DNA from 3 places in the Serratia sp. NPDC078593 genome. Region 1 is predicted to be linked to each of the others. Evidence: predicted binding sites of a transcription regulator. Region 1 holds the regulator's gene; each other region holds the start of a gene.
The links. Region 1 encodes CRP, which controls carbon source genes, mostly activating them, when cyclic AMP is high. Its sites were predicted from a motif close to ATGTGANNNNNNTCACAT; they were not measured.
Positions count from the first base shown of each region.

Region 2: ACQKDS_RS04465 (sugar transporter) is a predicted target of CRP. The motif match lies at 1,007-1,024, and genes of this name have one in related genera.
Region 3: adhE (bifunctional acetaldehyde-CoA/alcohol dehydrogenase) is a predicted target of CRP. The motif match lies at 1,560-1,577, and genes of this name have one in related genera.

Region 1 is NZ_JBNNGK010000010.1:149,413-151,688, forward strand. Features, by position in the region: gene argD (bifunctional acetylornithine/succinyldiaminopimelate transaminase) at 1-834, shown strand, start outside; gene crp (cAMP-activated global transcriptional regulator CRP) at 1,079-1,711, opposite strand; gene ACQKDS_RS13080 (OsmC family protein) at 2,086-2,276, shown strand, end outside.
Region 2 is NZ_JBNNGK010000003.1:82,406-84,681, reverse strand. Features, by position in the region: gene ACQKDS_RS04465 (sugar transporter) at 1-943, opposite strand, end outside; gene ACQKDS_RS04460 (hypothetical protein) at 1,257-1,664, opposite strand; tRNA gene ACQKDS_RS04455 (tRNA-Asn) at 2,080-2,155, shown strand; gene tmaR (PTS system regulator TmaR) at 2,260-2,276, opposite strand, start outside.
Region 3 is NZ_JBNNGK010000008.1:77,628-79,903, forward strand. Features, by position in the region: gene adhE (bifunctional acetaldehyde-CoA/alcohol dehydrogenase) at 1-1,483, opposite strand, end outside; gene ACQKDS_RS10990 (YchE family NAAT transporter) at 1,997-2,276, shown strand, end outside.

The sequences.
Region 1 (2,276 bases):
AAAACCAAAATTATCGCTTTCTACAATGCGTTCCACGGCCGCACGCTGTTTACCGTATCGGTTGGCGGGCAGGCGAAATATTCTGACGGTTTTGGGCCCAAACCGGCCGACATCGTGCATGTTCCCTTCAATGATCTGGCGGCGGTGAAGGCGGTAATGGATGATCAGACCTGCGCGGTGGTGATGGAGCCGATTCAAGGGGAGGGGGGCATCACACCGGCCGAAGCGCAATTCTTGCAGGGCGTACGCGAGCTATGTGACCAGCATCAGGCGTTATTAGTGTTTGATGAAGTGCAAAGCGGTATGGGTCGCAGTGGTAAACTATTTACCTATATGCATTACGGTGTGACGCCGGATATTTTAACCACCGCGAAAGCATTGGGCGGTGGCTTCCCGGTGAGTGCTATGTTGACCACCGAAGAGATTGCCTCGGTGATGCAGGTCGGTACGCATGGCACCACGTATGGCGGTAATCCGTTAGCCTGTGCGGTAGCCGAAGCCGCGTTAGACGTGATCAATACGCATGAGGTGTTGAGTGGCGTCGAACAACGTCATACGCTTTATGTCTCGGCTCTGACTGAGATCGGTAATAAATACGGGGTTTTCAGCGATATTCGCGGTATGGGGTTGCTGATTGGCGCAGAACTGACGGCGGCTTACCGTGGTATGGCTCGTGATTTCCTGAATGCCGCAGCTGCTCGGGGGGTGATGATTTTGAATGCTGGGCCAAATGTGATTCGCTTCGCCCCTTCATTGGTGGTCGCGCTGCAAGATATTGAAGAAGGTATGGCACGGTTTGAACGGGCAGTGCAGGATGTGGTGAAGGCAGGTTAATACCCTAAACGGTGTGTTATCAAACCCGAGCAGAGCGGATAATCTAACCCAAAGAGAAAACGGCGCGTGAGGCGCCGTTTTGAGCTTGATGACGAAGTCGTCTATGGCCCCCGAGATACCCGGGCCTAGCGTAGCGAGGGGTGCTCCGGTGGCTTACGCCACTACGACCCCACAGCCACGCTTTCCCTCATAACGAGCTTTGTCAGCAGTCTGAACCGGCGCGTGATGTGCCGTTTTTTACTGATTAGCGCGTGCCGTAAACGACAATGGTTTTGCCGTGTGCGGAAATCAGATTTTGATCTTCGAGCATTTTCAGAATACGGCCGACCGTTTCGCGTGAACAACCGACGATTTGGCCAATTTCCTGACGGGTAATTTTAATTTGCATGCCGTCTGGGTGAGTCATGGCATCCGGTTGTTTAGCCAGATTCAGCAAGGTTTGCGCAATGCGGCCGGTAACATCAAGGAAAGCGAGGTTACCCACTTTCTCTGAGGTGACTTGCAGACGGCTTGCCATCTGTGCCGACAGGCGCATTAAAATGTCAGGGTTAACCTGGATTAACTGACGGAATTTCTTATAAGAAATTTCAGCCACTTCACAGGCGCTTTTGGCCCTTACCCAGGCACTGCGCTCCTGACCTTCTTCAAATAATCCAAGCTCGCCGATGAAATCGCCCTGATTGAGATAGGACAGGATCATCTCTTTACCTTCTTCATCCTTGATGAGCACCGCTACGGAGCCTTTCACGATGTAGTAAAGCGTTTCGGCCTTTTCACCTTGGTGAATCAGCGTACTTTTTGATGGATATTTGTGGATATGGCAATGAGACAAGAACCATTCGAGAGTCGGGTCTGTTTGCGGTTTGCCGAGAACCATTCGCTATTATCCTCTGTTGTAATCTGCCTGTATCACAGGGGTCAGAGTTCCCTGTCAAACGAGTTAGGGCTGACGGTGAGTGACTGCCATTTAACCGTTTTGAGGCGTGCCGTAAAATACGCTATTGCCCTAGCATATTAACTTGCTGTGAGCGCTGCAAGCTACATTCTGTTAACATACCAAATTAGGCACCTTTCTGCGGGCATTTCCCTGAAAATCAGTGTCCAGCAAGAATTATTTCGGCTTTGTTTGTAGCACAGAGTGAGGCGGGTGTCTTGTGTTGTCTCGCTCACACATGACCGGCGTCAGGTTCCATTGCCAGTTTGCGTGTGAACGCGTAGTCTGATTTTAAGAAATTAACCGGAGTAATCAGAATGCAGGCAAGAGTAAAGTGGGTTGAGGGATTAACGTTTCTAGGTGAGTCGGCGTCTGGTCATCAGGTTCTGATGGATGGCAACGCAGGCGATAAGGCACCTAGCCCGATGGAAATGGTGTTGATGTCAGTCGGTGGTTGCAGTGCGATCGACGTGGTTTCGATCTTACAAAAAGGCCGCCATGCGGTGTG
Region 2 (2,276 bases), on a different contig from region 1:
TCACCATCATCGCCATGCCCCAACATGCACACAACAAGGTCAGGGTAACTTCACCGCCCGCGACGGGCAACAGCAGTAATAGACACAAAGCCAGAATAGCAATCGCGCAGATAAACACCCCCGACGGGAATCGTTCGCTATAACGGCTGAACAACAGGCTGCCAAAAATGCCTGCCGCGCCAAACAACAACAGCATTAACGTAGTGAAGTTATTACTCAGCCCGGCAATCGTCTGAATGAAGGGCTCAATATAGCTATAAGCGGTGAAATGCGCGGTCACCACCATCACGGTCAGCATATACAAACTGACCAGCGCGGGGCGCTTAAGCAACATGGGTACGCTGGCTAAAGAGCCAGAGTGCTCGCTTTTTAGTACCGGTAACAAACGCCATAGCATCACCAGCGCCAACGTCGCGACGACAGCGATACCGATAAACGTCATTCGCCAACCCAGCCATTGCCCCACCACGCGGCCAAGCGGCAAACCCAGCACCATCGCTAATGCGGTGCCACCAGCCAACATGCTCAATGCCTGTGCTTTTTTGCCCGCAGGAGCAACGCGGATGGCTAAAGATGCGGTGATCGACCAAAACACCGAATGTGCTAATGCCACACCAATGCGTGAAACCACCAGTGTAGTGAAATCCCATGCCACGGCGGTCAGTACATGACTGGCAATAAACAAGATAAATACGCCAATCAACAACGCGCGGCGTTCAATCTTGCTGGTCAGCAGCATGCAAATCAACGACGCTGCCGCCACGATCCAAGCGTAGATGGTAATGATCAAACCAACCTGCTCGCTTTGCATCTCGAAGCTTCGGGCTATATCACTCAGCAAACCGACCGGTGCAAACTCAGTGGTATTAAAAATAAAGGCAGAAACGGCGAGCACGACAACGCGCAGCCAAGCGGTACGGCGGGAAGGTGATATGTCGTCCATGGTGAACAAATCCAAAAACAGGTGGGGGGGCAATGAAGATATTTTATCCAACGCCAAACAATAATGCGAACTACATCACATTTTTATTGGTATTCCTGCTGTGAACACGACATTGAAACGCATCGTTGCCGAACGCCAGCAATTCTTGCCCGATCGGGATGACGCCCTGCTGGCTTCAAACTAAATAGCGCAGCTGACGGGGTTACATCATCCCGCTCAATACGAGCCTACTCACCCACAGTGTGGATTCGTTGCCAGCGCATCGCTGCGGCATTGGCCAACGAAACCCGCATTACGAATAATTCGCCACCCTTTAGCTTTTTTCTACGCGCTCAACCAAAGAATTGGTTAAATCGGTACGCACTTCATTACAGATTTTGGCAATACGATATTGATAGGCTGCATCCATAATTTTACTGGTATCCGTGCTCACGCTCTCGCGCACTTTGATATACAGTTTGGCCTGCGTCACAATATGGTTTAATTGCGAACTTTTAGTTTGATATAAAGCCGGGTTAATTTGCTGCAATGCATTTAACTCTTTGATGCAAGAGTACATAACTTCATCATTGCCGATGCCAGCCGTTTCAGCTTTAACCTGTAGCGCGGCAGCGTTGTTCGCCGTAACGGCCGGTTCACTCTTGGCTTTGCTACGATTAGCAGCATTCTGACATCCCGCCAATAACAGACAAACTGTTACTACTGCGACTGTTTTTTTCATGAATTTAAAAACTCCAGGCAAATTAAGATGCACTTTATGGTCGTTGACACGCGGCGGACTGTCGTAAAGAAAAAACTTACGTCCTGCGTTTCAATACTCGGATTTATGGCTATTTATAGGAAATAGCCCATTAGGCTAGCACAGAATATTCTCATCTAAAAGGCGCAATATACCGAACAAATATCACAGCAGTGAATATATCTTGTGTACGATCAATGAAATGTTACTTTCGTATTTCGCTAAGCTCTGCCCAGAGCCAATACGCGCTCGGTTGCTCATGCGCCATGGTTCGCATTGTGCTTTACCGTGCAAAAAGCCAACAGAGTGTTCATTCCACCAGCAATCGCGCATTTTATTGATTATCGGCTTTGACAAACAACCCGCCTCTCGCTAATATGCGCCCCGTTCACACGATTCCTCTGTAGTTCAGTCGGTAGAACGGCGGACTGTTAATCCGTATGTCACTGGTTCGAGTCCAGTCAGAGGAGCCAAATTTAAAAAACCCGCTTAAGGCAACTTAAGCGGGTTTTTTGTTATGGATCCAACTACGCAGCAGCAAGCCCGGGTTACCGTTCTTGCTGCTGGTGAAAGCAGGTTACTTCACTTCACCCA
Region 3 (2,276 bases), on a different contig from region 1:
AACCGTTGTTAAACAGGTAACGGTCAGTCACGATGAATGCGCGTTTGGCACCGTCGGTCGCCACTTCTTCTAGCGCAATCGGTAATGAGCCGCGGCGGAAGTAGATAGATTTCGGAAGTTTATGCCACAACATGTTTTCTGCTCGCTTCGCTACAGTTTTCTTGTTGATCAAGTGTTTTGGACCAACGTTCTCGGAGATGGAGTTCCCCCCCCATGAGCCGCAACCCAGCGTCAGAGACGGAGCGAGTTTAAAGTTATACAGGTCACCGATTCCCCCCTGAGAGGCCGGGGTGTTAATCAGAATACGCGCAGTTTTCATCTTGTCGCCAAAGAAAGCGATGCGTTCTTGCTGGTTGTCTTGATCGGTATACAGACAAGATGTGTGACCGATACCGCCCATTGCTACCAGTTTTTCCGCTTTGCTAACGGCATCCTCGAAGTCTTTGGCTCGATACATTGCCAGCGTGGGTGACAGTTTTTCATGAGCAAATGGCTCAGATTCGTCAACCAGTTTCACTTCACCGATCAGTACCTTGGTGCTGGCTGGGACTTTAATTCCGGCCATTTCAGCAATTTTCACTGCGGATTGCCCGACAATGGCGGCATTGAGCCCGCCATTTTTCAGGATGATATCCTGCACGGCCTTCAGTTCCTTGCCTTGAAGCATGTAGCCGCCGTGAGTAGCAAAGCGTTCGCGAACGGCTTCATAGATGGAGTCGACCACGATAACGGATTGCTCAGAGGCACAAATTACGCCGCTGTCGAAGGTTTTCGACATCAAGATAGAAGCCACTACGCGTTTGATGTCAGCCGTTTCATCAACGACCACTGGAGTATTACCTGCACCTACGCCAATGGCGGGTTTACCTGAACTGTAGGCTGCCTTCACCATGCCAGGCCCACCGGTTGCCAGAATCAGGTTCAAGTCAGGGTGATGCATCAGTTGGTTGGACAATTCAACGGAAGGCTCATCAATCCAACCAATAATGTCTTTTGGCGCACCTGCGGCGATCGCTGCTTGCAGTACAATATCTGCGGCTTTATTTGTGGCGTTTTTCGCACGGGGATGCGGAGAGAAGATAATGCCGTTTCGGGTTTTTAGGCTAATCAGTGCCTTAAAAATTGCGGTAGAGGTAGGGTTAGTTGTGGGAACAATACCGCAGATCAATCCGATGGGTTCAGCAATGGTGATGGTGCCGAAAGTGTCATCTTCAGACAGGATACCGCAGGTTTTTTCGTCTTTGTAGGCATTGTAGATATATTCAGAAGCGAAGTGGTTTTTAATAACCTTGTCTTCAACAATGCCCATACCGGATTCTTCGACGGCCATTTTAGCCAAGGGAATGCGTGCATCGGCGGCGGCGAGGGCAGCAGCGCGGAAGATTTTATCAACTTGCTCTTGGGTGAAGTTGGCATACTCACGCTGGGCTTTTTTGACACGTGCAACAAGCTCGTTCAATTCAGCGACATTTGTTACAGCCATGGTGCTCTCCTGATAATGTTAAACTCTTTCAGTAAATAAGCCGTGCGAGCAACCAGTATAGACAATCCGATAGGAAATGTGATGAAACACAAATAATTTCCGATAGTTAGCTGCATATACTGCTGATTTACTTAAAGAGCTTTACCAAGCGTGAGGCTGGTAGAAGTCAGTATAGAAACGGGCTTACCTCGTTGGTTCTACTCCCTGACTACGACTAAGAGCTTAACTATTCTTGAGTAGTTATTTTGTGATTTAAATCATAAAAAATGCAAGCTGACTCCATTCAGCAATGCTTTTTTGAGATTAATTCTCATTTAAGTGTTCGGTCAGGTATGTCGTAACATAATCAATGTTTGATGGTACGTTGGGTTAACCGCTGTGTAACCATCAATTCACATTACTATCCCGGAGTGAAAATGCTGCTGTTAGCTGATGGATTACCCATGCCATTTCTATTACATTAGCGCGCGTAGGCAACCTCTCTTTGATAAAGCTATTCATGCGGAGTTATTCGTGGGTCAATCTCTGTTGGACTTTTCCGGCTACATAAAATTTTTTGTTGGCCTTTTTGCACTGGTCAACCCGGTAGGTATTCTGCCGGTATTCATCAGTATGACCAGCTATCAGGCTGAAGCGGGGCGGAATAAAACCAACCTGACTGCCAACCTGTCGGTAGCGATCATTCTTTGGACGTCGCTGTTCCTGGGTGAAGGTATATTGCATCTATTCGGGATCTCAATTGATTCGTTTCGCATTGCCGGTGGCATCTTGGTCGTAACCATTGCTATGTCGA